4 regions of the Streptomyces sp. NPDC050535 genome follow, and region 3 is predicted to be linked to each of the others. Evidence: riboswitches for the same ligand, from Rfam matches in the RefSeq annotation. Region 3 holds a riboswitch; each other region holds the start of a gene.
The links. A riboswitch is a leader RNA that binds a small molecule or an ion and turns the genes downstream of it on or off. The one in region 3 is predicted to bind cyclic di-AMP.
Positions count from the first base shown of each region.

Region 1 (7,419 bases), on a different contig from region 3:
CAGTCTAGGTATTGTTTAAAAATTGAACCACTGAGAGCCGAGAGCTCGGAGCTGGAGGCGGCACCCCATGCCCCACCCCTACGTCCTGCTGTCCGCCGCCGTCTCCCTAGACGGCTTCCTCGACGACACCGGCCCCGAACGTCTGCTCCTCTCCGGCGCGGCCGACTTCGACCGCGTCGACGAGGTACGGGCGTCCAGCGACGCGATCCTGGTCGGCGCCGGCACCCTCCGCACGGACAACCCCCGCCTGCTGGTCAACTCCCCCGAGCGGCGCGCCGCCAGGGTCGCGGCGGGACGCCCGGAGTACCCGCTGAAGGTGACGGTCAGCGGGTCCGGCGACCTCGATCCCGCCGCACGGTTCTGGCACACCGGCGGCGAGAAGGCCGTCTACACGACGGACAAGGGCGCCGAGCGCCTGCGCGGCCTCGGCCTGGCCGCGGACGTCGTCCCGGTCGGCCCCGAGCTGGACTGGCGGGCCGTCCTCGAACACCTTCATGACGTACGGGGTGTGCGGCGCCTCATGGTCGAGGGCGGCGGCCGGGTGCACACGCAGTTGTCGCGGGAGGGCCTCGCGGACGAGATCCAGCTCGCCGTCGCACCGCTCTTCGTCGGCGAGACGGACGCGCCCCGGCTCTTCGGGCCGGGACCGTATCCGCCGGGGCGGCTGCGGCTGGTGGAGACGCGGGCCGTCGGAGACGTCGTCCTCATGCGGTACGTCCCCACCGCGCCCGGCTCCGGCCGGCTCGCCGCCGCCGCGGACCGGCGCTGGCTGGAGGCCGCCTGCGAGCTGGCGGCGCTGTGCCCGGCGTCGGAGACCGCGTTCAGCGTGGGGGCGGTCGTGGTGGCCGAGGACGGGACCGAGCTGGCGCGCGGCTACTCCCGGGAGGGCGGCGATCCCCTGGTGCACGCCGAGGAGGCGGCGCTCGCCAAGGTCGACCCCGCCGACCCGCGGCTCGGGTCCGCCACGGTCTACAGCAGCCTCGAGCCGTGTGCCCGGCGGGCGTCCCGGCCCGCCCCGTGCGCCCGGCTCATCCTCGACGCCGGGGTGCGCAGGGTGGTCACCGCGTGGCGGGAGCCGGACACGTTCGTGGCGGGGGCCGACGGGAACGGGATGCTGGTGGCCGCGGGCGCCGATGTCCTCGTACTCCCGGAGTACGAGGAGCGGGCGATGGCGCCCAACCGGCATCTGCTGGGGTAGCTCGCGTGGGGAGTCGGTGCGGGCCCCGAGGGGTTCGCCCCCTCCGCCCCTTCCCGTCCCGTTCCTGAGGGCTGCGCCCCCAGACCCCCTTTCGCGCTTCGCGCTCGTCGCCCGTCCTCAAGCGCCGGACGGGCTGAATCTCACGTGCGGCCTAAGAGAATCTGCGCCCGCTCCCGCCAGCCGTCAGGCTGCTCGTGAGCCGACTCGGAGGCAGGAGCAGCGATGGGTGCAGTGGGGCGGCGTGTGACGGCGGTGCTGTTGGCGCCGGTGCTGGTCGGGCTGGTGGCGTCGTGCGGGATGTCGTCGTCGCAGCCGCGGACGGCGCGGGCGCGATCCGGGAACGCGGCGTTCGCGCACCCCGGCGTGCTCGTCAGCAAGGACCAGCTGACCGCCGTACGCGAACACGTGGAGGCCGGGAAACAGCCTTGGCTCCAGGCGTTCCTGGACATGCGGGACAGCAAGTACGGGTCGTACAGGTACGAGGCGAAGCCGTACGCCACCGTCGACTGTCCGCCCGGCGACCGGGCCGGGCACGGCTGCGTCGAGGAGCGCGAGGACGCGATCGCGGCGTACACGCAGGCGTTGCTGTGGAGCATCACGGGCAAGCGGGAGCACGCCGACAAGGCCGTGCAGATCATGGACGCCTGGTCGGCGAAGGTGAAGAAGCACACGGCGGGGAACGCCGGCCTGCAGACCGCGTGGGCCGGGTCGACGTGGGCGCGGGCCGGGGAGATCGTGCGGCACACCGGAGCCGACTGGCCGGCGGCGAGCATGACGCGGTTCCAGGGCATGCTGCGGACCGCCTACCTCCCCGTGGTCAGCGAGAAGGTCCCGGACTACAACGGGAACTGGGACCTCGTCATGACCGACGCCGCCATCGGCATCGCCGTGTTCCTCGACGACCACAAGGCGTTCGACGACGCCGTCGAGCGGTTCCGGCAGCGGGTGCCCGCGTACTTCTACCTCGCCAAGGACGGGAAGGTGCCGCTGACGCCCGCCGGCAGCACCGTCGACACCCCGCAGAAGCTGACCACGTACTGGTTCGGGCAGCGGCGGTACACGGACGGGGTCTCGCAGGAGACCTGCCGCAACTTCAAGCACGTCGGGTACTCGCTCGCCGCCACCGCGCACATCGCCGAGACCGCCTGGCACCAGGGCGTCGACCTCTACCGCGACGTCAAGGACCGGCTGAAGGCCGCGCTCGACTTCCACTCCAGGTACCAGCTGGGGGAGACGGCGCCGGGGTGGCTGTGCGGCGGGCGGGTCGACCGGAACATGGGGCCCGACCTGGAGGTCGCGCTCAACCACCTGGAGGACCGGCTCGACGTGCACGTCCCGGCCGCCCACCGGCTGGCCGAGCAGACGCGGCCGGCCGGCACGGACGATCTGTTCGTGTCCTGGGAGACGCTCACGCACACCGGGAATCCGGCCGGCTGAGGGGTGGACATCAATGGTGGTGCCGGGCGTCCCGCGAGTGGCGTATAGTTGGGTTTAACGACGCGGGGTGGAGCAGCTCGGTAGCTCGCTGGGCTCATAACCCAGAGGTCGCAGGTTCAAATCCTGTCCCCGCTACTTATGGCCAAGGGCCGGAACTCGGATTCACGAGTTCCGGCCCTTGGTGTTTCCGGCGGTTCTGGCCGGCCCGAACCGCGCGTCGCCCGGTCGGCCCACACCGGTCGCCCCCCGGCCCCGCTCCGGGAAATCTGGACGGGTGCGGCAGCAAGCAGGTGCGCGGCGGCCGGGGGACCCGCCCGGACCGGCGGGAGAGGACCGGCGCGGGATCTCCGGCACGCGAAGGTTCGTCCGGGTGCTCCCCGCGCTGCTCATCGTCGCCGGGGCCGTGTACGAGTACTTCACGCCGAGGGACTTCACCGGCGGCCCTCTCCTCACGGCGGCCCCGCTCGTGGCGGCGGCCCTCTACACGCTGCGCGGCACCGTGCTCACCGGTGTCGGCGCCGTCGTCGTGCTGGTCGCGTTCCACATCAGGCTCGGCGTCGCCCTGCTCGCGGAGGCGGTCACCGAGACGATCACGGTGGCCACGGCCGCCGTTCTGGCCGCCCTCATCAACGTCGTGGTCCGCCGCGGCAACGCACGGCTCGCCTCCGTCCGCGAGATCGCCGAGGCCGCCCAGCGAGCCGTCCTGCCGCAGCCCGAACGCCGGATCGGCGGGCTCGACATCGCGGCGCGGTACGAGGCGGCGCAGGAGGACGCGTTCATCGGCGGTGACCTGTACGCGGTGCAGGACTCCCCGTACGGGGTACGCCTGGTCGTGGGCGACGTACGGGGGAAGGGCATGGGCGCGGTGGCCGTCGTCGCCGTCGTCATCGGGGCGTTCCGGGAGGCCGCCGAGCAGGAGGCGACGCTGGAAGCGGTCGCGGGGCGTCTGGAGCGGGCGCTGGCGCGCGAGAGCGTCCGGCGTGACGGCCTCGAGATCCTCGAGGGGTTCACCACGGCCGTGCTGGCGGAGATCCCGCACGGCGAGGAGACCGTGCGGATCGTCAACCGGGGCCATCCCCCGCCGCTGCTCCTGCACGCCGACGGCACGCTCGTCGCGCTCGACGCCGGGGAGCCCGCACTGCCGCTGGGAATGGGCGAGTTGGGCGTCCGGACCGACCGCGCACGGGAGACGGTGTTCCCGCTGGAGGCCACGCTGCTCGTCCACACCGACGGGCTGTCCGAGGCCCGCGACGAACGCGGGCGCTTCTACGACCCCGCGGCGCGCCTCGCGGGACGGACCTTCCCCGCGCCCGAAGCGCTGCTGACCACCCTCGCCGAGGACGTCCGCCGGCACTCCGGCGGCGGCACGACGGACGACATGGCGCTGCTCGCCGTACGGCGCCGAGGAGCCGACGACCCCCTCGGTCACCAGGGGTGATCAAGTGACGCCCCTCCGCGCATCAACTGACATGCCGTCAGGGCCGGTGTGACGAAGAGATGTGACCAACTCGCCCGTTTAACTCCGGTGATGACCTGAAAGTCCTGGCCGGAAGCGTTAACGATCAATCAGAACAGCTTGGAATCCGGGGCCCGCGTCTATTAACGTTCGATAACGCAGCGCGGTCGTCCCAGCCGTCACGAGAGACGGCTCCGTGCGCACGCGCCTAATCCCGAAAGGGAGCCGGGGAACCACCAACTTGGGGTGAATCGAGCGTCTTTCGCGGTGGAGACACCGCGGGTTGACGCGCGTAGGAGACCTTCCTGCTCCGAACCCGTCAGCTAACCCGGTAGGCGAGAAGGAAGGAAAGGAGCACGCCCACGTGGCGTCCAACGGGCCTGCCCAGGCACCCTCGTATCCGCCGAGCGGAACGCACACCTTCGGTTTCGGCGCAGAGGACGAGGGCCCCCGGGAGGAATGGAATCCCACCGCGGAATCCCTCCTTCCCATCCGCGGCCGGCACCGCGTCTCCAAGCAGCGTGGAGGCGGCGGACTCGCGCGCAGTTCCACCGTTCTGGGCGTCGGTGTCATAGCCGCCGTCGGCGCGGGCGGCATGGCCACCGCGGCGCCCGGCAAGCCGCCGGTCTCGATCTCGCTGCCCGACCTGCCGTCCGTGGGCACGATCCTCTCCGACGACAGTTCCCCCGAGCCCACGGGCTCCATCACCCCGCTCACCAGCGCCGGTCTGACCACGGCCGACACCGAGCAGGGCGCCACGGACGCCGGCGAGGTGCTGCGCGCCCGCATCATGCAGCAGGCCGAGGTCCAGCAGGACCAGGCCGACACCGCGGCCCAGCAGGCCGCCCAGGTCGCCGCCGTGAAGAAGGCCTCCGACGCCGCCAAGAAGGCGGAGGACGCGGCGAAGGCCAAGGCCGCCGCGGCGAAGAAGAAGGCGGAGGAAGAGGCGGAGGCGAAGGCCGAGGCCGCGCGTCTCGCCGAGCTCGCCAAGAGCTACACGCTGCCGACCTCCTCGTACACCCTCACCTCGACCTTCGGTCAGGCCGGCGCGCTGTGGTCCTCCGGCTACCACACCGGCCTGGACTTCGCGGCGCCCACGGGCACGCTGATCAAGGCGGTCCACAGCGGCACCATCACCGCGGCCGGCTGGGACGGGTCGTACGGCTACAAGACGGTGCTCACGCTCGACGACGGAACCGAGCTCTGGTTCGCCCACCAGTCGTCGATCAGTGTCAGCGTCGGGCAGAAGGTCGCCACCGGCGATGTCATCGGGCGCGTGGGCGCGACCGGCAACGTCACCGGCGCGCATCTGCACCTCGAGGTGCACCCCGGCGGCGCCGGGACCGGCATCGACCCGCTGGCGTGGCTGCAGAGCAAGGGGCTCACCCCCTGAGGCGGAGCCAGGGGCTCACTCCCTGAGGCGTACGTTCTCCGATCCCCGGCGGCTTCGACGGCAACCCCCCGACGTCAGGGCTGCCGGTCAGGCGTGTCTGGAATACGGCTGTCCGCCGGGGATGTTGAAGTCGGGCATGACTTCTCTTCGCAAGCTCGGCTCGTCCGACCTCGAGGTCTTCCCGCTCGCCCTCGGCGGCAACGTGTTCGGCTGGACCGCCGACGAGGCCCAGTCCTTCGCCGTGCTCGACGCGTACACGGCCGCGGGCGGCAACTTCCTCGACACCGCCGACTCGTACTCCGCGTGGATCGAGGGCAACCACGGCGGCGAGTCCGAGACCATCATCGGCAGGTGGCTGAAGGCGCGCGGCAACCGCTCCGACCTCGTGATCGCCACCAAGGTCAGCCAGCACCCCGAGTACCCGGGGCTGTCAGCCGCCAACATCAGGGCCGCCGCCGACGCGTCCCTGCGCCGCCTGGGCACCGACTACATCGACCTGTACTTCACGCACTACGACAAGACCGAGGTGCCGGTCGAGGAGATCATCGGCGCGCTCGACGAACTGGTGACGGCGGGCAAGGTGCGCTACATCGCCGCGTCCAACATCACACCCGAGCGGCTCCAGGAGTCCCTGGACCTCTCCGACCGCGAGGGGCTCGCCCGCTACGTCGCCCTCCAGCCGCACTACAACCTGGTCTCGCGCGACACCTACGAGGGCCCGCTGTACGACATCGCCTCCCGCTCGGGCCTGGCGGCCGTCCCGTACTACGCCCTGGCCTCCGGTTTCCTCACCGGCAAGTACCGCCCGGGCAGGACGGTCGACTCCCCGCGTGCGGCGGGCGCCGCGAAGCACCTGGAGACCGAGCGGGGCCCGCGCGTGCTGGCCGCCCTCGACGAGGCCGCGCAGGCCCACGACGTCCCGGTCGCCACGGTCGCCCTGGCCTGGCTCGCCGCCCAGCCGACGGTCGCCGCCCCGATCTCCTCGGCGCGGACCGTGGAACAGCTCCCGGCGCTGCTGGGCGTGGCGGACCTCGTCCTCACGGACGCGGAGCTGCGGCGGCTGACGGAGGCGTCGGCCTGACCACTCGCTGAGGCGCTACGGAAGCTACGGAAGCTACGGGCGGTACGGGTTGTACGTGGGGTACGGCGCCGTGGCTCCGTAGGGCTGTCGGTAGGGCTCGCCGTACGGCTGCGCGTATCCGTACGCGGGGTACGCGGGCCACGGCGCCGGGACCACGGGCACCACCGGGACCGGCGCCGTAGCCTGCGCCGCGTACCCCAGGGCCGGGCGGGCGACCTCCCGGCGGCTCCACAGCTCGTGGAGCAACTCCCGCTCCCGTACGGCGAAGTCGGCGCCCGCGCGGCCGTCGCGCCCTCGGTGCCGCAGGAACGCCAGCGAGGTCGCGTACGCCTCGTACTCGGCGACGGAGCGGGCGGCGGGCCTGCCGAAGCGGCGGGCGGCGTACTGGCGGGCGATCCGGCGGGCCCGCATCGAGCCGAGCACATACGGCTCGGGCAGGGACAGCCAGCCCGCGGCGGCGTACGCGGGCAACTCCGCGCGCACGGTGCGCAGTTCCCGCTGCCGGGTCCGGACGGCCAGCCAGGTCAGCAGTGCGAACGCGGGGACCATGAGGGTCGCGTACACCGCGAAGAAGCCGAACTCCCCGAAGGTCGACGAGCCGTTCCACATGGCGTGCATGCCCATGGCGAGGAGGAGCCCGGCCAGCGGCAGCAGGACGCGGCGTATGTGGTGGCGTTCGGCGGACAGGGCCGCGATGCCGAAGCCGATGCCGGTCAGGACCGTGAACAGCGGGTGCGCGAAGGGTGACATCACCACGCGGACGAAGAAGGTGGCGGCGGTGACGGACAGGAACCCGTGGTCGCCGTTGAGCTGGTCGGTGCCGAAGGCGGTGCCCAGGTAGAGGATGTTCTCGG
Region 1 covers NZ_JBITHE010000038.1:21,438-28,856, reverse strand. Annotated here, with positions in the region: gene ACIBLC_RS39745 (dihydrofolate reductase family protein) at 68-1,198, shown strand; gene ACIBLC_RS39740 (alginate lyase family protein) at 1,421-2,635, shown strand; tRNA gene ACIBLC_RS39735 (tRNA-Met) at 2,697-2,770, shown strand; gene ACIBLC_RS39730 (PP2C family protein-serine/threonine phosphatase) at 2,910-4,073, shown strand; cyclic di-AMP (ydaO/yuaA leader) riboswitch at 4,287-4,444, shown strand; gene ACIBLC_RS39725 (M23 family metallopeptidase) at 4,456-5,484, shown strand; gene ACIBLC_RS39720 (aldo/keto reductase) at 5,621-6,565, shown strand; gene ACIBLC_RS39715 (PrsW family intramembrane metalloprotease) at 6,599-7,419, opposite strand, start outside.
Region 1: another riboswitch for cyclic di-AMP. It lies ahead of ACIBLC_RS39725 (M23 family metallopeptidase); the one in region 3 lies ahead of ACIBLC_RS31905 (LysM peptidoglycan-binding domain-containing protein).

Region 2 (7,419 bases), on a different contig from region 3:
AGTTGTCGCTGGAGCGGATGAGGCGGATGACCTCGTCGATGTCGATCAGGGCGACGAGGAGACCCTCGACCAGGTGCAGCCGGTCGCGCTTCTTGGTGCGGCGGAACTCGCTGCGGCGGCGTACGACCTCGAAGCGGTGGTCGAGGTAGACCTCGAGTAGCTCCTTGAGACCGAGGGTGAGGGGCTGGCCGTCCACCAGCGCCACGTTGTTGATGCCGAAGGACTCCTCCATCGGCGTCAGTTTGTAGAGCTGCTCGAGGACCGCCTCCGGCACGAAACCGTTCTTGACCTCGATGACCAGACGCAGACCGTGCATGCGGTCCGTGAGGTCCTTCACATCGGCGATGCCCTGGAGCTTCTTGGCGCCGACCAGGTCCTTGATCTTGGCGATCACCTTCTCCGGTCCGACGGTGAAGGGCAGTTCGGTGACGACGATGCCCTTGCGGCGGGCCGTCACGTCCTCCACCGCCACCGTGGCGCGGATCTTGAAGGTGCCGCGGCCGTTCTCGTACGCGTCCCTGATCCCGGAGAGGCCGACGATCCGGCCGCCGGTGGGCAGGTCGGGGCCCGGGACGTGCTTCATCAGCGTGTCCAGGTCGGCGCCCGGGTGGCGGATCAGGTGGCGGGCGGCCGCGATGACCTCGCCGAGGTTGTGCGGCGGCATGTTCGTGGCCATGCCCACGGCGATGCCGGACGCGCCGTTGACCAGCAGGTTCGGGTACGCCGCCGGGAGGACGCCCGGCTCCTGCTCCTGGCCGTCGTAGTTCGGCGAGAAGTCGACCGTGTCCTCTTCGATGGACTCGGTCATGAGCGAGGTGGCGTCGGCCATCCGGCACTCGGTGTAACGCATGGCGGCCGGCGGGTCGTCGTTGCCGAGCGAGCCGAAGTTGCCGTGGCCGTCGACCAGCGGCAGGCGCATCGAGAAGGGCTGGGCCAGGCGCACCAGCGCGTCGTAGATCGACGCGTCGCCGTGCGGGTGGAGCTTACCCATGACCTCGCCGACGACGCGGGCGCACTTCACATAGCCGCGGTCGGGGCGCAGGCCCATCTCGTTCATCTGGTAGACGATGCGGCGGTGCACGGGCTTGAGGCCGTCGCGGGCGTCCGGCAGGGCTCGGGAGTAGATGACCGAGTACGCGTACTCGAGGAAGGAGCCCTGCATCTCGTCGACGACGTCGATGTCGAGGATGCGCTCCTCGAAGTCGGCGTCGTCATCGGGTCGCGGGGTCTTCGTGCTGCGGCGGGCCATCGCTGCTGCGGCTCCTTCACAGTCTCTGCCTGGGCATGAACGGGTTCTGACGCGCACCATTGTGGACCGCCGTACTGACAACGCGGACCACGACCCGTCTGTTGAGGGTCCCGGCGGGCCGTGCGGAGGGTCTCGCGCGGTGTCCGGGAAGCGCTCCGGGCGTACGAGGGCGGCCGGGAGTTCACCGCTCCCGCCTCGCGGAATCCGAACGCGATTCTCGCTCTCGGCGTACGAGGTGCGGGAACTTCGCCAGCGGTCCGCGCGCTTGCATACAGTGGCAGGACCGACAGGTAATCCGTAGTTTTCCGCGATCGAAGGGACGTACATGCCCATGGGTCACACGGCCACAGCTGAGGCAGGCTCCGGCGGGCTGACAGCGACCGAGCACCGCCTGGCCAACGGCCTGCGCGTGGTGCTCTCCGAGGACCACCTGACCCCGGTCGCCGCGGTGTGCCTCTGGTACGACGTCGGCTCGCGCCACGAGGTCAAGGGGCGTACGGGACTCGCCCACCTCTTCGAGCACCTGATGTTCCAGGGCTCGGGCCAGGTCAAGGGCAACGGTCACTTCGAGCTGGTGCAGGGCGCCGGTGGCTCGCTGAACGGCACGACCAGTTTCGAGCGCACCAACTACTTCGAGACCATGCCCACCCACCAGCTGGAGCTCGCGCTCTGGCTGGAGGCCGACCGCATGGGCTCGCTGCTCGCCGCGCTCGACGACGAGTCCATGGAGAACCAGCGGGACGTCGTCAAGAACGAGCGGCGCCAGCGCTACGACAACGTCCCCTACGGGACCGCGTTCGAGAAGCTGACCGCGCTCGCGTACCCCGAGGGCCACCCGTACCACCACACGCCGATCGGGTCGATGGCCGACCTGGACGCGGCCACCCTGGAGGACGCCCGCGCGTTCTTCCGCACCTACTACGCGCCCAACAACGCGGTGCTGTCGGTCGTCGGGGACATCGACCCGGAGCAGACGCTCGCCTGGATCGAGAAGTACTTCGGCTCCGTCGCGGGCCACGACGGGAAGCCCGCGCCGCGTGACGGCGCCCTGCCCGACATCATGGGCGAGGAACTCCGCGAGGTCATCGAGGAAGACGTCCCCTCGCGCGCGCTGATGGCCGCCTACCGGCTCCCGGAGGACGGCACGCGCGCGAGCGACGCGGCCGACCTGGCCCTGACCGTCCTCGGCGGCGGCGAGTCCTCCCGGCTCTACAACCGGCTCGTACGCCGTGACCGCAGCGCCGTGGCGGCCGGGTTCGGCCTGCTGCGGCTGGCCGGAGCGCCCTCCCTGGGGTGGCTCGACGTGAAGACCTCCGGTGACGTCCGGATCCCGGTCATCGAGGCCGCCGTGGACGAGGAGCTCGCCCGGTTCGCCGAGGAGGGCCCCACGGCCGAGGAAATGGAGCGCGCGCAGGCCCAGTTGGAGCGTGAGTGGCTGGACCGGCTCGGCACCGTCGCGGGCCGCGCCGACGAACTGTGCCGGTACGCCGTCCTGTTCGGCGACCCGCAGCTCGCCCTGACCGCCGTACAGCGCGTTCTGGACATCACGGCCGAGGAGGTCCAGGAGGTCGCCAAGTCCCGCCTGCGCCCCGACAACCGCGCCGTGCTGGTCTACGAACCGATTGCCGCTGAAGACGCCGAAAACGCTGAAGCCGCTGAAGACACCGACGAGGAGGCGGCGAAGTGACCGAGCTCGCCACCATGGAGTTCCACCCCCAGCCGCAGGCCGGCGAGGCCAGGCCGTGGGCCTTCCCCGCCCCCGAACGGGCCACTCTCGGCAACGGCCTGACCGTGCTGCGCTGCCACCGCCCCGGCCAGCAGGTCGTCGCCGTGGAGGTGCTGCTCGCCGCGCCGCTGGAGGCCGAGCCCGCGGGCCTCGACGGAGTCGCCACGATCACGGCGCGGGCCTTCTCCGAGGGCACCGACAAGCTCTCCGCCGAGGAGTTCGCCGCCGAGCTGGAGCGCTGCGGCGCCACGCTCGACTCGTACGCCGACCACCCCGGCGTACGTGTGTCGCTCGAAGTCCCCGTCTCGCGCCTCCCGAAGGCGCTCGACCTGCTCGCCGACGCCCTGAGGGCACCGGCGTTCGCGGACAGCGAGATCGAGCGGCTGGTGCGCAACCGGCTGGACGAGATCCCGCACGAGTCGGCCAACCCGGGTCGCCGCGCCGCGAAGGAGCTCTCCAAGGAGCTGTTCCCGGCCACCTCGCGCATGTCGCGACCGCGCCAGGGCACCGAGGAGACGGTCTCCGCGATCGACGCGGCGGCCGTACGCGCCTTCTACGAGAAGCACGTTCGCCCCGCCACGGCCACCGCCGTGATCGTCGGCGACCTCACCGGAGTCGACCTCGACGCGCTGCTCGCCGACACGCTCGGCGCGTGGACCGGCTCGTCCGCCGAGCCGCGCCCGGTGCCGCCGGTCACCGCCGACGACACCGGCCGGGTCGTCATCGTGGACCGTCCCGGCGCCGTCCAGACGCAGCTGCTCATCGGCCGGATCGGCGCCGACCGGCACGACCGTGTGTGGCCCGCCCAGGTACTCGGCACGTACTGCCTCGGCGGCACCCTCACCTCGCGCCTGGACCGTGTCCTGCGCGAGGAGAAGGGTTACACCTACGGGGTACGGGCGTTCGGCCAGGTGCTGCGTTCCGCGGCGGACGGCACGGGTGCCGCGATGCTCGCCATCAGCGGCTCGGTGGACACCCCGAACACCGGTCCGGCGCTCGACGACCTCTGGAAGGTGCTGCGCACCCTCGCCGCGGAGGGACTGACCGACGCCGAGCGCGACATCGCCGTGCAGAACCTGGTGGGTGTGGCACCCCTCAAGTTCGAGACGGCGGCGGCTGTCGCGGGCACGCTGGCCGACCAGGTCGAGCAGCACCTGCCGGACGACTACCAGTCGACGCTGTACCGGCAGCTCGCCGAGACCGGCACCGTGGAGGCCACCGCGGCCGCCGTGAGCGCCTTCCCGGTGGACCGCCTGGTGACCGTCCTGGTGGGCGACGCCGCGACGATCGAGGAGCCGGTCAAGGCCCTCGGAATCGGTGAAGTGACCGTCGTGGCGGCCGAGTAGGACCGAGCGGAGCGGATTTGATCAGTTCGCTCCCATGGGGGCCCAGGAGGCGGCAGAGCCTCCTGGGCCCCCATTTGTCCGTATTGGTAGAGAGGTTGCCTGTCTGCTCTGTGGCATGCGCTACAAAAGCCGTGTTCCGTTTGTCGATTGAAAGATGTCCCGTTTAGCGTCGGTCCGGCTGTTCGTCAGGCACTGCGCCGCGCCCGCGGCATCCGGACAGCCATCGCCTAATCCCCCTGTGGCGCGAGCCAGGGGAGCCGGGGACCCACACGCAGTCCCTGGGGTGAATCGGACGTCCTCTTCGGAGGTGGTCCGTAGGAGACCTTCCTGCTCCGAACCCGTCAGCTAACCCGGTAGGCGAGAGGGAAGGAAAGGATCAACCCCTACATGGCGTTCACCTGTGGCACAGGGAAGCACCGTCGCCCGAGCCGCGTGAAGCGCACGACCACGAACGCCATCGGCGTAGCGGCGCTCACCACCACCGGTGTCCTCGGCACCCTGGCGGTCCCGGCGCTCGCCGCGGACAACTCCGTCGAGCAGACCGGCCTCACCCGGGCCATCGCGATCGGTGACTCGATAGCCGACCAGATCGACGCGCAGGCCGCCGCCCAGCAGCACGCCGCCGACGAGGCCGAGGCGCTGCGGAAGGCCGAGGAGGAGCGCGAGGCCAAGGCACGTGCCGCCCGTGCCGCGGAGCGCAAGCGACTCAACACCTTCGTCACGCCGGTCAGCGGCTCGTACGTCTCCACCGGCTACAGGACCGGCGGCAGTCTCTGGTCCTCCGGCAGCCACACCGGCGTCGACTTCCACGCCGCGTCCGGCACCCCGGTCCACGCGGTCGGCTCCGGCACGGTCGTCACCGCCGGCTGGGGCGGCTCCTACGGCAACGAGATCGTCCTGAGGATGAACGACGGCACCTACACGATGTACGGCCACCTGTCGTCCATCGGTGTCTCCGTGGGCCAGACGGTGACCCCGGGTCAGCAGATAGCCCTCTCCGGGGCCACCGGCAACACCACAGGGCCGCACCTCCACTTCGAGGCCCGGACGACCGCCGAGTACGGCTCGGACATCGACCCCGTCGCGTACCTCCGCTCGCACGGCGTGAGCGTCTGATCCCGGTCCGGCGTCGACGTCCGGTCCTCGGCGCCGAGTGAACCTTTCACCGCTCGCTTACGTACTTCAGAAGGTCCCGGCTCGAACGAGCCGGGACCTTGTCGTTTCGAACGCCTTCCTGTCCAAAAAATATCCCTCGATTCCGGTCCGCCATCGGAAATTCCGAGTCTCTGCAATAGAGTCACTGGACAAGTGCCAATCGACGGCGTTTCACGGGGATTAAAGCGGAGGTCCGGTATGCGTGTTCCTGCGCACTCGGTATGCACGGCGATCCGTGACGACATCGTCGCGGGTGTCTACGAGCGCGGCAGCCGGCTCACCGAGGAACTGCTCGCGCGCCGCTACGGCGTCTCGCGCGTCCCCGTGCGCGAGGCCCTGCGCACGCTGGAGGCCGAGGGTTTCGTCCTCACCCGGCGGCACGCGGGCGCGTGCGTCGCGGAGCCGAGCGAGCAGGAGGCCGCGGACCTGCTGGAGATGCGCATGCTCCTGGAGCCGCTCGGGGCCGCGCGGGCCGCGCAGCGCCGCACCGAAGCTCACCTCAAGGTGCTCCGAGGCCTGGTCAGGCTGGGTCAGGAGCGGGCCAGGAGGGGCAACAGCGAGGATCTGCGCTCGCTGGGCGGCTGGTTCCACGAGACCCTCGCGCAGGCCTCCGGAAGCCCCGCGCTGACCTCCACGCTCGCCCAGTTGCGCCACAAGATCGCCTGGATGTACACGGTCGAGGCGCCGGCCAACCCGGCGGACTCCTGGGCGGAGCACGGCGGGATCGTGGACGCCGTCGCGCGTGGCGACAGCGAGCGGGCGCGGGCGATCACCGCCCTGCACACCGAACGCGCGACGGTCGCGCACCGGCTCCGGTTTCCCGGCGCGGGGGACCGGCAGGACCGTGTGAGGACTTCGCAACATCCCGTAAACATGACGGGCCTGCGGCATTAACATGAGCGCCGTATACAAAGAGGAGTAATTCGCGGGAGATTATTCATGCTGCCCGCGCAATGGAAATGCGAAGGGCCCACCCGATAATTCGGGCGGGCCCTTGCCGGTGTTTTCGAACGAGGAAAACGCCGAACCTCTGACGGTTTCGGGTCAGACCGTCTCGGGAAGCTCCTCGAGTCCCTCGGAGACCAGCTTCGCCAGACGGTCGAGAGCGGCGTCCGCTCCCTCGGCGTCGGACGCGAGGACGATCTCCTCGCCGCCCTGGGCGCCCAGGCCGAGGACCGCGAGCATGGAGGCCGCGTTGACGGGGTTCCCGTCAGCCTTGGCGATCGTCACAGGGACGCCGGAGGCCGTGGCCGCCCGGACGAAGATGGAGGCGGGGCGGGCGTGAAGGCCCTCCGCCCAGCCGACGTTGACGCGGCGCTCAGCCATGTGATGCTGCCCTTCAGATGTCTCAGGTTGTCTAGACCAGTGTCCCATAATGTCAAGCGTGCCCGGAGCGGGCCAGAGGGTGACAAACCCCTTGCTCCCGTCCCGGACCCGGCACCGGATCCCGGCCTGGATCCGGCTTCGGTTCCCCCCAAGACTGCCTCGCGCCGTTGTCAGACGCGAGCCGTACTGTGGGGCCCATGCAGACCTCGCCGGACCGGCACGAGTACCCCTCCCACTGGGAGGCGGACGTGGTGCTGCGTGACGGCGGCACCGCACGCGTCAGGCCCATCACCGTCGACGACGCCGAGCGCCTGGTCAGCTTCTACGAACAGGTCTCCGACGAGTCGAAGTACTACCGCTTCTTCGCGCCCTATCCGCGCCTGTCCGCCAAGGACGTCCACCGCTTCACGCACCACGACTTCGTGGACCGGGTGGGACTCGCGGCCACGGTGGGCGGCGAGTTCATCGCCACCGTGCGGTACGACAGGATCAACGCCGACGGCCGGCCCGCCTCCGCCCCCGCCGATGAGGCCGAGGTCGCCTTCCTGGTCCAGGACGCCCACCAGGGGCGCGGCGTCGCCTCGGCGTTGCTCGAACACATCGCGGCCGTCGCCCGG
Region 2 covers NZ_JBITHE010000001.1:122,219-129,637, forward strand. Annotated here, with positions in the region: gene ACIBLC_RS00510 (DNA topoisomerase (ATP-hydrolyzing) subunit A) at 1-1,249, opposite strand, end outside; gene ACIBLC_RS00515 (M16 family metallopeptidase) at 1,575-2,936, shown strand; gene ACIBLC_RS00520 (M16 family metallopeptidase) at 2,933-4,321, shown strand; cyclic di-AMP (ydaO/yuaA leader) riboswitch at 4,536-4,696, shown strand; gene ACIBLC_RS00525 (M23 family metallopeptidase) at 4,709-5,437, shown strand; gene ACIBLC_RS00530 (GntR family transcriptional regulator) at 5,675-6,370, shown strand; gene ACIBLC_RS00535 (HPr family phosphocarrier protein) at 6,521-6,802, opposite strand; gene ACIBLC_RS00540 (GNAT family N-acetyltransferase) at 7,000-7,419, shown strand, end outside.
Region 2: another riboswitch for cyclic di-AMP. It lies ahead of ACIBLC_RS00525 (M23 family metallopeptidase); the one in region 3 lies ahead of ACIBLC_RS31905 (LysM peptidoglycan-binding domain-containing protein).

Region 3 (7,419 bases):
GCTGGCGATCACCGTGGTCAGCGGCAGGTCCAGCGCCACGGCCAACTGCGTCAGCGCCGCGGTCTTGCCGATCCCCGGCTCGCCCCACAGGAGTACGGGCAGGTCGGCGGCCACGGCCAGTGTCAGGGCCTCCAGTTGGATGTCGGGGCGCGGTTCGGTGTCGGCGTCGCGCAACAAGGTCAGCAGCTCGCCGGCTACGTCGAGTTGGGAGACGGGGGTCGGGTCGAAGAGGAGCTCGTCGACAGCAGCGGAGAACGGGGTGCGTGTGGGCATGTGTGATCACCTTTTGGTTCGTAGCGGGGTGGGTTTGTAGCGGGGGAGCGGCGGTCGGCCAGAGGTCGAGGGACCGAAGGATCCGATGGGTGAGGGCGCAGGTCAGCCGGAGACCGCGTGGTGCGAATGGGTACGGCGTTCACGTGGCCGGTGACAGTCCGGGTGGAAGTGGAGGCGGCCGGGGCCGGGTTCGATCAGGCCCGCCCTGAACAGCCCGTACGTGATCCGCCGGGCCGCCGCCGCCTCCAACTCGTCACGTAGCGCGCCGCCGCGTAGTACCGCGTCGGGGCCCAACAGGCCCTCCACGACGGCCAGCGCGCCCTTGATGTCGCCATGGATCAGGCGTTCACGGACGCCGACGAGACAGTCCGGACGGCGGTGCGCCTCGTCGATGGCCCGCAGGCAGGGAAGCGGGGTGCCGGTCAGTTCGACCAGCAATTCCTCGCGACGGATCTCGGTGGGGTCGTGGTCCATCGCCGCCAGTACCCCGTTGACCAGCCCGATCCGATGCGTGGACCCTCGGCACTCCACGAGCCACGGTTGCCCTGCGGCGGGGGTCGGGGCGGAGGCCGCGCCTTGGCCGGGGGCCGAGCCTTGGCCAGGGGTCACGCCCTGGCCAGAGGCCGAACCCGGACCCGGACCCGAGGCCGAACCCGAACCCGAACCCGGACTCGGACTCGGACCCGGAGCCGGACCCGGACCCGGACCCGGACCCGGAGCCGAACCCGAAGCCGAACCCGGACCCGAACCCGGGCCCAGACTCGCGGTCGGACCCAGACCCGGTGCCGGAACGGAGCGCACCCCCGTCCACGACTCCTCCGGCCTCAACGCCGACGCGACCAGCGGATGCAGTCGGTCAAGCTCGACCGCACCTGTCCGGATCAGTTCAAGGTCGGGCAACACCCAGGTCGCCGCGTCGGGCAGCACCGGCAGTGCGGAGTCGCTCCCGTCCTTCGGCGCCGCGGAGATCCGTATGGCGGGTCCCCCGGGGGCATCCCGGTCCCCGCTCGCGTCCGGGACCGGCTCCAGCACCAACCGACGCCGGGCCCCGAGCCGAACGGAGACCGCACCGGTACCACTCGCGCGCCCCTCGGCGCGAAGCAGAATCCCGGCCTCGGCGGCCCACCGGTCAACGGCACACGGGCGCCCCTGTGCCACCACCCCGACCATCCCCGGCAGATCCGGAGCCGGCTCCGAACCCGGGCCCGGATCCACCGGAGCGTCGGACAACCGACCGGCCCCGGACCGCACCCCCAGCTCATCGCTCCTGCGCGCATCCCACAGATGCCGGTGCAGGTCGAGGCGGAACCGTCGGTTGGGACGGAGGTGGGGATGCGGATGCCGGGCCACGTCGGGCTCGAAGCGGGGCCCGCCCCACAGCGCGAGGCTGATCCGCTGGCCGGAGTCCGCCCAGGCCGGCGGAGTCCGGACCACGAGGTACACGGGATGCTCCGCACCGCGCTCAGCGCCGTCGGAGACGGAATCGGGGTTGGGCTCGGACTCGTACCGGGCCAGTGCGATGGTCAGCCCCGGCCGCAACAGCCCGTCGGGAGCGACCCTCGGCAGATGCCAGCGCAGCAGGTCGGGAGCCAGATGGCGGAGATCGGCCCGGATCCGGGCAGCGAGGTCGCGACCATGGCTGCGCGCCACGGAACGCGGACTGAGGTCGACGTCGATGCCCGCGGCGGCACACGCCCCGGCCCAGTCCCCGGCACGGCGGCGGGCGGTCGCGGTCTCGATCATCGAGGGCGGCACGGCGAACTCGCGCACGCGCGGCCAGAAGGAAAAGCGGGAGTCCCCATTCGCGTTCTGAGTGAGCATCAGCACTCACCTTGCGCGAATGGGACCTCCGATCTACGAGCGGATTGAGTCATCATCGCGGGGAGCGTAACGCCCCCGCCCGCGACTCGGCACGTGAATTTCGACAGCAGAGTCAGCCGGGACCCCCGGGGCCGTTGGAACCCCTGGACCGCCGGGACCCCCAGGACCGCCGGACCCCGGACCACCGGGACCCGCCGCGGCCACCCACCTCAACTACCCCCTCAGTAAGCCCCATTGACGTTGTCGATCGACCCGTACTTCGCCGCGGCGTAGTTGCAGGCCGCCGTGATGTTCGCGACCGGGTCGTAGGGGTCCATGGAGGTGCCGGCCACGTGGTAGGCGGTGAAGGTCGGGTCGATGACCTGGAGGAGGCCCTTGGAGGGGGTGCCTGCGGCGGCGTTGGAGTCCCAGTTGTTGATGGCGACGGGGTTGCCCGCGGACTCGCGGATGATGTTGCGGTAGATGCCGTCGTAGCTGCCGGGGATCCCCTTCTCGGCCATGATGGCCAGGGATTCCTTGATCCAGCCGTCGAGATCGTCGGTGTAGGTCGCGGACGTCGCGGAGGCCGCGGAGTTCGCCGCCTTCGTGGCTGTCTGGGTGGTTTTCGTGTTCTTCGTACCCACGGTCAGCGTGGTGCCCGGGCGGAGCACCTTCGGGTCGGAGCCGATGACCGCGGCGTTGGCCTTGTAGAGCGTCTGCCAGGTGCCGTCCGTCGTGTGTTCTCGCGCGATCTTGGACAGCGTGTCGCCCGAGACGACCTTGTACGTGACGAGCTTGACGTCGGGGACGGCGGCGTGCGCGCCGGTCGCGCTCACCAGGGGGAGTGCGAGCGCGGCTGCGCCCGTTCCCGCGGCGACGATGCCGCGGGTGAGGTGGCTGGTCCTGGGACGGCGGTGCTTGCCTCGTGCGGGCATGACGAATTCCTCTCCGGCGCCTGCGAGGTGAGCTGTCGGGTTCGGGCGGGAGCTGCCCGGCCGCATGGGTGGGTGCGGCTTCACCCCTAGCCGGTCCGGCGTCCGGATCGGCGGCTTACCTGGGTCCCCCGCTCCTGCCGTGAGCGTGTGGATGGCTGGGTTTCCGGGCGGCGGCAGGATTCGGCGTTCCGCCTGGATCGACGTGAACGTATGCGAGAGCACATGTCCGGAACAAGGCCCGATGTGGCGGTGTAGATCGCTTTCAGCGCAGCGCACGGCAGGGAGAATCGCCCGATTGTGCCGGAATGTGAAACTCAACTTACCTTTTGCGAATGGCTAATTGTGTGGCGGGGCGAGGGGTCGATCTTGTCCGGACGTGACCCATTTCACGCCATCAAGCGTGAACAAAGCGGCACCACAGGCAATTTATTCACAAGACGGACAGTCCGCCGGAGGGGCCGCGCCCTCGGCCCTCGTCCTATCGCCCCCCCGGGGGCGCCCCCTGCCCCCGCGCCCTAACCAGCCGTCCGCGGAATCCTCTTCTCCCACGTCCGGTGGAAGACCACCTCGTCCCCGTCCCGGCAGATCACCTCGTTCGAGGTGATGAAGTCCTCGGCGTCGCAGGAGATTTCGGACGTCGTCGAGACCCGCGCGTCCCACGGCAGGTCCGGCCGGTGCAGGCGGATCGACCAGGTCGAACGGGTGCGGGCGGAGAGCGGGTCGGACTCGTTGATCGTGTACGTCTCCTGTGCGTCCTCGGTGAATTCGAGGCCGTCGGGATAGACGCGGGTGCCGCCGTAGCGGGGATCGACCTCGAGACGCCACTCGCCCTTGGCCACGTCCCGCACGACGAGGCGTTCGGGCCGGGGTTCGTCCAGGGTCGCCGGTACGACCACCGCCGGCGATTCGGACTGCTCCGGATCCTCGAAGACGATCGGGAACGCCGACCGCGTTGCCCGCAGCGGGAGTTCGAGACCGCTGCCGTCCGGATCGAGGGTGAAACCCGCCTCGGAGCCCGGCTGGGGCCAGATCCAGGGCCAGTACGCGGAGGAGATCGCGAGGCGGATCCGGTGACCGGGCGGGAAGGCGTAGCCGATGCCGTTCAGCTCGATGACCACGTCCTCGGTGGCGCCCGGTTTCCAGGGGGCCACCAGGTCACGGCCATGGCGCGCCGACAGGTTCAGTGCGCCCCGGGTGACGAGTGTCGAGGAGCCGTCCGGAGCAACGTCGCATACCCGGGCGACGACTTGACCGCGTTCGGCGTGCGACGTGAGCCGCAGCCGCACCTTCGGCCTGCCCAACACCCAGGTCTCCTCCGGCACTTCGAACTCGAAGCAGGCCGAGCGCCCGTCCTCCTCCTGCTGGTCCGGCGGCAGGTCCGCGTCGTTCCCGAAGGGGAAGAAGCGGCCGGCGTCCACACCGGTGTGCTGCGGCGAGCGGATCAGGACCGGAGCGCCCTGGAGCTCGTACGACACCGGTGTCACGGAGGGGGACGGCCAGGCCTCATCGCCCACCCAGCGGCCGGGCAGTTCGTCGTACACGGTGGCCGGAGGGTGCGAGTCCATGACGTACGAGCGCAGCAGTGGCTCGGACATCACGCCGGTGTCGCCGTCGCGCAGCCAGTGGTCCCACCAGCGCAGCGTCTCCTGGAGGAAGCCGATCGCCGGTCCTGGCGGCAGGCCCCTGTCGGGGTACTGGTGCGACCAGGGGCCGATCAGGCCTCGTACGCGATCCGGTGGCAGGTTCTCGACCAGGCGCAACACGGTGTCCCGGTAGGGGTCGTGCCAGCCGCCGACCGCCAGGACGGCGGCCTGGATCGCGCCGTAGTCCTCGCAGACGCTGCCGTGTTTCCAGTACGCGTCCCGGGTCTGGTGCGACAGCCAGGTGTGGAGGAGAGGCTCCACCGCCTCCAGGCGCTCGGCCCACATGTCGTGCCACATCACCTCGCCGACGTGCGCCGGGTCCGGCGGGCGGGCGGCGAAGGCGAGCATGGTGGCCGCCCAGGCGTGCATGTCGACGGCGAGGACGGAACCGCCCATGTAGTGCACGTCGTTGTCGTAGCGGTCGTCCGTCGAGCAGACGGTGACGACCGCCTTGAGCGGCTCGGGCGCGAGTGCCGCGATCTGGAGGGAGTTGAAACCGCCCCAGGAGATCCCGAACATGCCCACCTTGCCCGAGCACCAGGGCTGGGAGGCAAGCCAGTTGACCACCTCCACCCCGTCCGCCAGCTCCACCTCCGAGTACTCGTCCGTAGGCAGGCCCTCCGAGTTGCCGTGGCCGCGGACGTCCACGCGGACGGAGGCGTAGCCGTGACCGGCGTACCAGGGATGGCGTTGCCAGTCGCGCGGCGCGGTCCAGTCCGTGAGGCGGTAGGGGAGGTATTCGAGGAGCGCCGGCACGGGCTCGTCGGTCAGGGGGCGCCAGACTCGGGCGTACAGGCGAGTGCCGTCCGGGAGGGGGATGAGGACGTCCTCGTGAGCGGACTCGTAGGGGAAGGACGTACGGATGCGCATGGTGGGATCCCAGTGGCTTCAGTGGACGGGGTGCATCGTGCGGCGCAGCCAGGGGGCGAGTGCCATCACGGCGAGGCCCGCGGCCACCGCGATCGCGCCGTTGACGCCGAAGTAGGCGGGCTTGGACACGTCGTCGTAGAGCTTCACGGTCTGGGCCTGGATTCCGTTGGCTAGTGCGAGGGACAGGAACCAGAGGGACATCGTCTGGCTGGAGAAGGCGACGGGGGCGAGCTTGGTGGTGGCGGACATGCCGGACGTCTCGAGGAGCACGTCGCCGAGGCCCAGCAGCAGGTACGAGCCGACGATCCACCAGGCCGACATCAGGTAGTCGTCGCCGCTGTGACCGCTCGTCGGCAGCACGATCAGGAGGAAGGACAGACCGCCGAGTACGACCCCGATCGCGATCTTGTTGGAGGCGTGCGGCTGGTTGTGGCCCATCCGGACCCACAACGCGGCGACCACGGGCGCCAGGGCGACCTCGAAGGCGCCGAGCGCGGAGGCGTACCAGCCGGCCGGGAAGTCGTAACCGAGGATGGTGGTCTCGGCGTTCGACGCGGCGAGCAGCATCATCGTCGAGTACGCCTGGAAGAGGATGAAGTTGAAGACGGTCGAGGCGAGGAAGAGGACGATGTACGGGCGCAGCCGGCCGCGTTCGGCGTCCGTCACGCGGGGGCTCCGGAACATCACCGCGAAGTAGACGACCGGCGCGATCACCGAGACGAGGGTGAGCAGGTCGACGAAGCGGTCCATCGTCAGGTAGCCGGCGACGGCGAGGAGCGCCGCGACCGCGGCCACCGCCAGGAGGCCGAGGGCGATCAGCGGGACCGCGCGGCGCATCGCGTCGGGAGCGAGGGCGAATTCCGCGGCGCGCTTGCGTCCGGCCAGGTGACGGCGGCCCGTGACGTACTGGACCAGGCCGAACGTCATGCCGACCGCCGCCGCGGAGAAGCCCCAGTGCCAGCCCCGGTGGTCGCCGAGCCAGGCGGTGACGAGCGGGCCCGCGAACGCGCCGATGTTGATCGACATGTAGTAGAGGGCGAACCCGGCGTCGCGGCGGTCGTCCTCGGTGCGGTAGAGCTTGCCGACCATGGTGGCGACGTTGGGCTTGAGCAGACCGGTGCCCGCGCTGATCAGGCCCAGGCCGACCCAGGTCATGGTGGCCGTCGGGACCGCCATGGAGTAGTGGCCGCAGGCGATCAGGACGCCGCCCCACAGGACCGCGCGGTACGAGCCGAGGATGCGGTCGGCGAGCCAGCCGCCGGCGACCGAGACCAGGTAGACGAGCGTGCCGTACGCGGCGGACACCGAGGCGGCCGTGCCCGGCGACATGCCCATGCCGCCGTGCGCGACGGTGTCGGCGAAGTAGAGGACGAGGATCGCCTGCATGCCGAGGAACGAGAAGCGCTCCCAGACCTCCAGGCCGGAGAGGGTGAGCAGGCCTCTGGGCTGGCCGAAGAAGGCGTGGTCGTCACCCGGCGGCGGAGGCGACTCGTCGCCGGGCGCGGTTTCGACGGTGCTTCGGGGCACGGCTGCCGGTCTCCTCGCGGGGTACTGGCTGAAAACGAACGGCTTGGCGGGGCGGTCGAACGGTTCGGTGGGACGGCTGAACGGTTCCGCAGGGCAGCGGCGTACATCGGATCGGACGATTTGATCAAGAACATACCGCTCGTGATCTCATACCGCCCGGGCGCGAATCCGCCTTCCGTTCGGGTGAGGGTTCCCTGCCGTTCGGACCCGGAGTGTCCGTTCCGCCCGGGGGAACTGGTGAGGGAAGTCGACTATGGGGACGGTGGGCGCTCGTGGTGATCGAAACGTGACCGGATACGCTGACTTGAGTGATGGCAGCGACACATCGACAAACCGCGTCACCGGCCGAATGATCGACCGAGTTCGCCATG
Region 3 covers NZ_JBITHE010000018.1:158,774-166,192, forward strand. Annotated here, with positions in the region: gene ACIBLC_RS31895 (AAA family ATPase) at 1-273, opposite strand, end outside; gene ACIBLC_RS31900 (hypothetical protein) at 376-2,094, opposite strand; gene ACIBLC_RS31905 (LysM peptidoglycan-binding domain-containing protein) at 2,316-3,008, opposite strand; cyclic di-AMP (ydaO/yuaA leader) riboswitch at 3,013-3,164, opposite strand; gene ACIBLC_RS31910 (CocE/NonD family hydrolase) at 3,524-5,521, opposite strand; gene ACIBLC_RS31915 (peptide MFS transporter) at 5,540-7,048, opposite strand.

Region 4 (7,419 bases), on a different contig from region 3:
CCTATGAGCATCAGCATCAGGCCGGCCCCGAGGGATACGAGCGGCAGCAGCCCGCTCCTGAACCTCTCGACCAGCAGGCGACCGCGACCTTCGAGCAGAGCTCGTACGAGCAACCGGCCGCCGCGGAGGACGAGTTCGAGACCCCGGCCGACAGGCAGGACTCGGACGACGAGCACGAGGCACCGCTGCTGCTCGAGGGCATGGAGGAAGTGACGCCGGTCCCGCGCTCCGCGTCGAGGTCCGCCGGCCGCTCCCGTCGCCGCAGCCCGGCGAAGCGTTCCGCGCTGCTGACCGTGGCCGTTCCCTCGGTCTGCGTGATGGGCGTCACGGGGATCGCCGCCGCCTCGGTGGTCAGTGTCGGCGGGGACGAGACCAAGAACACGACGGCCAGCGCGCCGGACGCGGTCGCGGTGCAGCCGTCCGCCGCGAACAACAAACTGGACACCCAGCTGGCGAGTCTCTCCGCGGGCGCCGACGACTTCGCCGACCGGGCCAGCCGCACGCAGGAACGTATCGACCTCAAGGCCCAGCAAGAGGCCCAGCGGAAGAAGGCGGCGGAGGCGGCCGCGACCAAGGAGCGTTTGCGCCCGAAGTTCGCGCTGCCGGTGGCGCAGAGGGGGCTGAGCGCCTACTTCGGCCAGGCCGGCGTCAACTGGATGTCCATCCACACGGGCATCGACTTCCCGGTGTCGTACGGCACGACGGTGATGGCCGCGACCGACGGGACCGTCCGGACGCAGTGGAACAGCGCGTACGGCAACATGATGATCGTGACCGCGATGGACGGCACGGAGACGTGGTACTGCCACCTCTCCAGCTATCAGGTCGCGTCCGGCACGACTGTGAAGGCCGGCGACGCGATCGCGAACTCCGGGAACTCCGGGAACTCCACCGGCCCACACCTGCACTTCGAGGTCCGCCCGGCAGGCGGCTCGGCGATCGACCCGCTGGCGTGGCTGCGCAGCCACGACCTGGACCCGACGTAACCACCGGATCCCCGCCCGGCCCCGATCACCACAGCATCCGCGTCCGACCCCTGCGCGCAGATCGTCACCACCGGATCCCGCCCGGCCCCGACCGCCGCACGCAACCACCAGGCCCACCCGGACCCGGCACGCAAAAACGTCACCGCCGGGCCCCGCCTGCGTACCTCCTGCCTATCTCCCGCGCACCGCGCACCTACAGCTTCTCCACCGGCGCATACCGCAGCAGCAATCGCTTCGGCTTCGGCTCCCCGAAGTCGACCGTCGCCTCGGCGTTCGCGCCCGTTCCCTTCACATCGACGACCGTGCCCAGGCCGAACTGGTCGTGCGTGACCCGGTCGCCGACGGCCAGCGACACCACCGGCTTCTCCGCGATGCCGCGCCGCGTCGCGAACCCGGAGGCGCCCGAGGCCGCGGACCGCGAGCGGGAGGACGAGAGTGACGACGACAGCGAAGCCGCCACGCCCGAGACGGGGGTCGAGGAGGCGGGACCCATCGAGCCCGTGCGCTTCCACTCCAGGTGCGCGTCCGGGATCTCCTCCAGGAAGCGGGACGGCGGGTTGTACGAGGGCTGCCCCCACGCACTGCGCATGGACGACCGTGTCAGGTACAGCCGTTCACGCGCGCGCGTGATGCCGACGTACGCGAGGCGCCGCTCCTCCTCCAGCTCCTTGACCTGTCCCAGCGCGCGCATGTGCGGGAAGACGCCGTCCTCCATGCCGGTCAGGAACACCACAGGGAACTCAAGGCCCTTGGCGGTGTGCAGGGTCATGAGGGTGATGACGCCGTTGCCGTCCTCCTCGTCGGGGATCTGGTCGGAGTCGGCGACGAGCGCGACCCGCTCCAGGAAGGCGGCGAGCCCGGCCGGCGTCTCACCCTCGCCGGTCTCCTGCTCGAACTCCAGGGCCACGGCGGCGAGTTCCTGGAGGTTCTCGATCCGGGTCTCGTCCTGCGGGTCGGTGGACGCCTGCAACTCCGCGAGATAGCCGGTGCGTTCGAGTACCGCCTCCAGGACGGTGGCCGGGCCCGCGCCCGACTCCACGATCGTCCGCAGGTCCTCCATCAGCGTGTTGAACCGCTTGACGGCGTTCGTGGAGCGGGCCGCCATGCCGTAGGCCTCGTCCACCCGTCGCAGGGCCTGCGGGAAGCTGATCTTCTCGCGCTGCGAGAGCGCGTCGATCATCGCCTCGGCGCGGTCGCCGATGCCGCGCTTGGGGACGTTGAGAATCCGGCGCATGGGAACGGAGTCCTCCGGGTTGGACAGCACCCGCAGGTACGCGAGGACGTCCCGGACCTCCTTGCGCTCGTAGAAGCGGACGCCGCCGACGACCTTGTAGGGCAGGCCGACGCGGATGAAGACCTCTTCGAAGACACGGGACTGCGCGTTCGTACGGTAGAAGACCGCGACGTCGCCCGCCTTGGCGTCGCCCGCGTCGGTGAGACGGTCTATCTCGTCGGCGACGAACTGGGCCTCGTCGTGCTCGGTGTCGGCGACGTAGCCGGTGATGCTGGAACCCGCGCCCGCGTTCGTCCACAGGTTCTTGGGGCGGCGGGATTCGTTGCGCTCGATGACCGCGTTGGCGGCGCTGAGGATCGTCTGGGTGGAGCGGTAGTTCTGCTCCAGGAGGATCGTCGTCGCGTTCGGGTAGTCCTCCTCGAACTGGAGGATGTTGCGGATCGTCGCGCCGCGGAAGGCGTAGATCGACTGGTCGGCGTCGCCCACCACGCACAGCTCGGCGGGCGGCAGGTCGTGCTCGCTGGGCGGGATGTCCACCGGGTGCTCGGAGGTGCCGACGAGTTCGCGCACGAGGGCGTACTGCGCGTGGTTGGTGTCCTGGTACTCGTCGACGAGAACGTGCCGGAAGCGGCGGCGGTAGTGCTCGGCGACGTCCGGGAAGGCGCGGAGCAGGTTGACCGTGGTCATGATCAGGTCGTCGAAGTCGAGCGCGTTGGCCTCGCGCAGCCGCGACTGGTACATCGCGTAGGCCTGGGCGAGGGTCTTCTCGAAACCGTCGGCGGCCTGGGCGGCGAAGTCCTCCTCGTCGATCAGCTCGTTCTTCAGGTTCGAGATCTTGGCGCTGAAGGACTTCGGCGGGAAGCGCTTCGGGTCGAGGTCCAGGTCACGGCAGACCAGCGCCATCAGCCGCTTGCTGTCGGCGGCGTCGTAGATCGAGAACGAGGACGTGAAGCCGAGCCTCTTGCTCTCACGGCGCAGAATCCGTACGCACGCGCTGTGGAAGGTCATCACCCACATCGCGTTGGCGCGCGGGCCGACGAGCTGCTCGACGCGCTCCTTCATCTCGCCCGCGGCCTTGTTCGTGAAGGTGATCGCGAGGATCTGGCCGGGGTGGACCTGGCGCTCGCCCAGCAGGTACGCGATCCGGTGCGTGAGCACGCGGGTCTTGCCGGAGCCCGCGCCGGCCACGATGAGCAGCGGGGCGCCGGAGTGCGTCACGGCCGACCGCTGGTTCTCGTTCAGCCCGTCCAGGAGCGCGGCCGGGTCCACGGCGGGGCGCGGGGCACCGTCGCGGTAATACGCGTCGCGGCTCGGCGGCACGTCGAAGCGGCCGCCGAACAGGTCGTCCGGAAGCTGCTCGGCCGTCCCGTCCTCGGGCGGCGGCGAGGGCTCTTCCTCGTGGGCCCCGGAGGGCTTGAGGTCCGCCAGGAAGCTGTCATCAAAGAGGCTGCTCATCGCTCTCCGAGTCTAGGCGGCCCCACTGACAGCCCGCCGCCACCCCGAGAAGTCCGCGGCGGTAATAGCGCCATACCGGCTTCTCGGCGGCCGACGATCTTCCCGCCTCGATGCCGCTTCGATGCCAAGGAGCTTCCGGAACCGGCCGTCCGACACCTCCATACCCTCCAGAACCGCACCGTCACGGTCAGCAACCGGACAGATCGAGGCGCGCCGGGACGCCTCCGAGGCGTACCAGCGAGCCCCCAAACCTTCCGGCGTACGGGCGCACGGCAGCACCCGCAGGACAACTCCCCTGATACCCCTCCGGATTGACCACGAAAACCGAACCACATGACTAAGGTCACGAAAACGTATCGGGCATTTCGAACATCAACCTTCACAGGAGCCACACGAGTTGGTTAGCGTTCTGATCAGGCCGCCCGACCCCCACCGGCGAACGTCGCCGGGCCGTGGCGGCCTCCGCTGAGTTCGGCACGCCTTCGCGGCGCCCGGAATCGGGGACCCACCGAACTTGGGGTGAATCGGTCCAACTGCCTTGTCGGGCAGGACCGTAGGGCAACCCTTCCGAACCACCCGCCCGAACCCGACAGCTAACCCGGTAGGCGGATGATGGAAGGAGTCGCCTCCCTTGGCGTCGCAACGCAAATGGTTCTCGGGTTCGCGCGTGGCGGGTACGGCCCCCGCTCTCGCCACAGCGGCCCTCACCTCCGTCGCCCTGCTCTCCCAGACGGCGGCCGCCGCGCCGTCGGCCGAGCCGAAGCCCAGCCTCGAAGAGGTCGAGAAGAAGGTCGACGACCTCTACCGGCAGGCGGAGTCGGCCACCGACAAGTACAACGCGGTCAAGGAGAAGACCTCCAAGCAGCGCAAGAAGGTCGACACCCTTCTCGACGACGTCGCCCAGCGCACGGAGAAGCTCAACACCGCGCGTGAGGAGCTGGGTTCGTACGCCGCGGCGCAGTACCGCACCGGGGCCGCCGCTCCCGACACCGCCTCCCTCCTGCTGGCCGACAACCCGCAGGACTACTTCGACCAGACCCAGCTGATGGACCGTCTGACCACCCGCCAGAAGGCGACCGTCGACGACTACGTCACGGATCAGGCCGCCGCCACCGAGAAGCGCGCGGAGGCCACCCAGGGCCTGGAGACGCTGTCCACGTCGCAGGACGCCCTCAAGGCGTCCAAGACCGACGTCCAGCAGAAGCTCGCCAAGGCGCGCGAGCTGCTCTCGCGGCTGACCGCCGAGGAGAAGGCGCGGCTCGCGGCGAAGGAGGAGGAGCAGCGCAAGGAGGCCGAGCGCAAGGCGGCTGAGCTGGCGCAGCAGCAGGCGGCCGCCGAAGCCGCGGCGAAGGCGGCCCAGGAGTCGTCGTCGAGCGCGACGACGGGCACCTCGGGCTCGGCGCCCGCGGGCGACGCCTCGTACGCGACGAAGGCGGCCAAGGCCATCGCCTTCGCCCGCGCCCAGGTCGGCAAGCCGTACGTCTGGGGTGCGACCGGCCCCGGTTCGTACGACTGCTCGGGCCTCACCCAGGCCGCCTGGAAGGCCGCCGGTGTCACCCTCCCGCGTGTCACCTACGAGCAGGTGAACGCCGGCACGACCGTCTCCGTCTCCGACGCACAGCCCGGTGACCTGGTCTTCTTCTACGGCGACATCAGCCACGTCGGCCTCTACATCGGCAACGGCATGATGATCCACGCCCCGAAGCCGGGTGCGTACGTCCGCGAGGAGTCGATCTTCTACGACGGTGAGTCGGCCATCTACAGCGTCGTACGGCCCGCATAACAGCGCACCGCCCTCGCGACACCTTCCGCGGGGCACGCGCGCGTGGAGCACGTCTTCGTACTCCACGCGCGCGTGCCCCGCGTTTTCGTGCCCCACGCGCGCGTGGCCCGCGGGCAACCCGTCCGAAGATCCTTAGCATCGGGCCATGCCAGCCATCTCCCAGCTCCGCGCCTGGTGGGCCGAGCGTCCGCCGGCCGCCGGTGCCGCCGTCATGGCGACCGGCATCATCTCGGTCGGCCTGCATCTGACCGGCTACGAGACGCTGTCCCGGGTCGCACTGGTCCTGGCGTCCGTCGCCTGGCTCGCGCTCGCCGCGGACTTCGCCGTAAGGCTGGTGCGGGAGCGCACGCGCTGGGCGACGGAGGCGGGCACACCGCCCGGGCTCACCGCCGTCGCGGCGACCACCGTCCTCGGCACGCGGCTGTCGCTGCTGGGGTGGCAGGAGCTCGCCGAGGCCCTGCTGGCGCTGTCGGCCGTGCTGTGGCCGGTGCTGCTCTTCCTCGTCGTACGGCACTGGAGCCGCCGTATGCCGGGCGGGGTGTTCCTCGTGTGCGTGGCCACCCAGGGGCTGTCGGTGCTGGGTGCCACGCTCGCCGCGGCCGTGGGCGCGGACTGGCTCGCGCATGCCGCACTGGTGCTGTTCTGGCTCGGAATCGTGCTCTACGGGGTGTCGTTCACGCACTTCGACATCAGGGAGGTGGTCACGGGCGCCGGGGACCACTGGGTCGCGGGCGGCGCGCTCGCCATCTCGGCGCTGGCCGGGGCCAAACTCGTCGCGGCGCACAACGCCGACGCGTTCCTGTGGAACGGCGACGACAACGGCGTCCTGCGCGCCGCCACCACCGCGCTGCTCGTCCTCGACCTCGCCTGGTGCTGCGTCCTGGCCGCCGCGGAGCTGGCCCGGCCGCGCCCTCGCTACGACGTGCGGCGCTGGGCGACCGTGTTCCCGCTGGGGATGACGGCGGCGGCGACCCTGTCGGTCTCGGCCGCCCTCGGCGTCTCGTGGCTCAAGGGGCTGGGAGAGGTACTGCTGTGGATCGCGGTGGCCGTCTGGCTGGTGGTGGCGGCCGGGGCCGTCAGGTCCACAGCACCGCGATGAAGATGTTCGCCGTCGTCAGCAGCCCGACGAGCCCGAAGAGCCCCTTCTCCACCTTCTCGTCGTCACGCTTCACGTAGACGAGCCCCAGGATCACGATCAGCAGCGCCAGCTTCACGCCGATCTTGATGTTGTCGACCGGCTGATCGTCCGCCTGGTTGAGGCCGACCAGGACGACACCCGTGACCAGCATGGTCAGCGCGCCGTGCAGCATCACGGGGACGAAACGGGCCGTGCCCCGGCCCATCGCCTTGAGCTGGGTGAGGAAGCCGCCGAGGAGCGAGGCGATGCCGATGATGTGCAGTCCGACGAAGAGATGGATGAGTACGTCCATGAGGCCGGAGCCTATTCCCGCACTCCGGTCCCTCTGGTCACCGGCCCACCTCAAGTAACCCATAGCACCGGCGTACACCTGGGTGCCCAGGATTCGCCGCATCGGTCATCACACAATGTGAAGTCAGCGACACCGGACCGGGATTATGGACATTTGCGGTCATTAACCGATCCAGTGAGGCCAATTGCACACATGGCGTTACCGAGCCATGACGCTCAGGTTTAGCGTCCTCCCTCAGGTGCCCGGCTCTCCACCGCCGCCCTGGCCAGGGGCGGCAACCGGACACCACCGCCGAGAAGGTCCGGCGGCGGCCCGCTCCCCCTGTGCGGGCCGTCGCCGGACGCGTAACCGCCTGACCGCCCGGGCTCCTGCCCAGGCGGCCGTACGGAAGGATGTGGGCCCTCGTGGCAGCGCACCGGAAGCCCAGACAGCGCTCACTCGGCACAGGCAAGGTCCGCACAGCCGCCACGATCGCCCTCGCGGGCGCGGCGACGGCCACCGTCTTCGACGGGACGGGACACGCCGAACCGC
Region 4 covers NZ_JBITHE010000013.1:157,152-164,570, forward strand. Annotated here, with positions in the region: gene ACIBLC_RS27210 (peptidoglycan DD-metalloendopeptidase family protein) at 1-986, shown strand, start outside; gene pcrA (DNA helicase PcrA) at 1,180-3,675, opposite strand; cyclic di-AMP (ydaO/yuaA leader) riboswitch at 4,129-4,299, shown strand; gene ACIBLC_RS27220 (NlpC/P60 family protein) at 4,307-5,458, shown strand; gene ACIBLC_RS27225 (tellurite resistance/C4-dicarboxylate transporter family protein) at 5,604-6,557, shown strand; gene ACIBLC_RS27230 (hypothetical protein) at 6,535-6,888, opposite strand; gene ACIBLC_RS27235 (NlpC/P60 family protein) at 7,293-7,419, shown strand, end outside.
Region 4: another riboswitch for cyclic di-AMP. It lies ahead of ACIBLC_RS27220 (NlpC/P60 family protein); the one in region 3 lies ahead of ACIBLC_RS31905 (LysM peptidoglycan-binding domain-containing protein).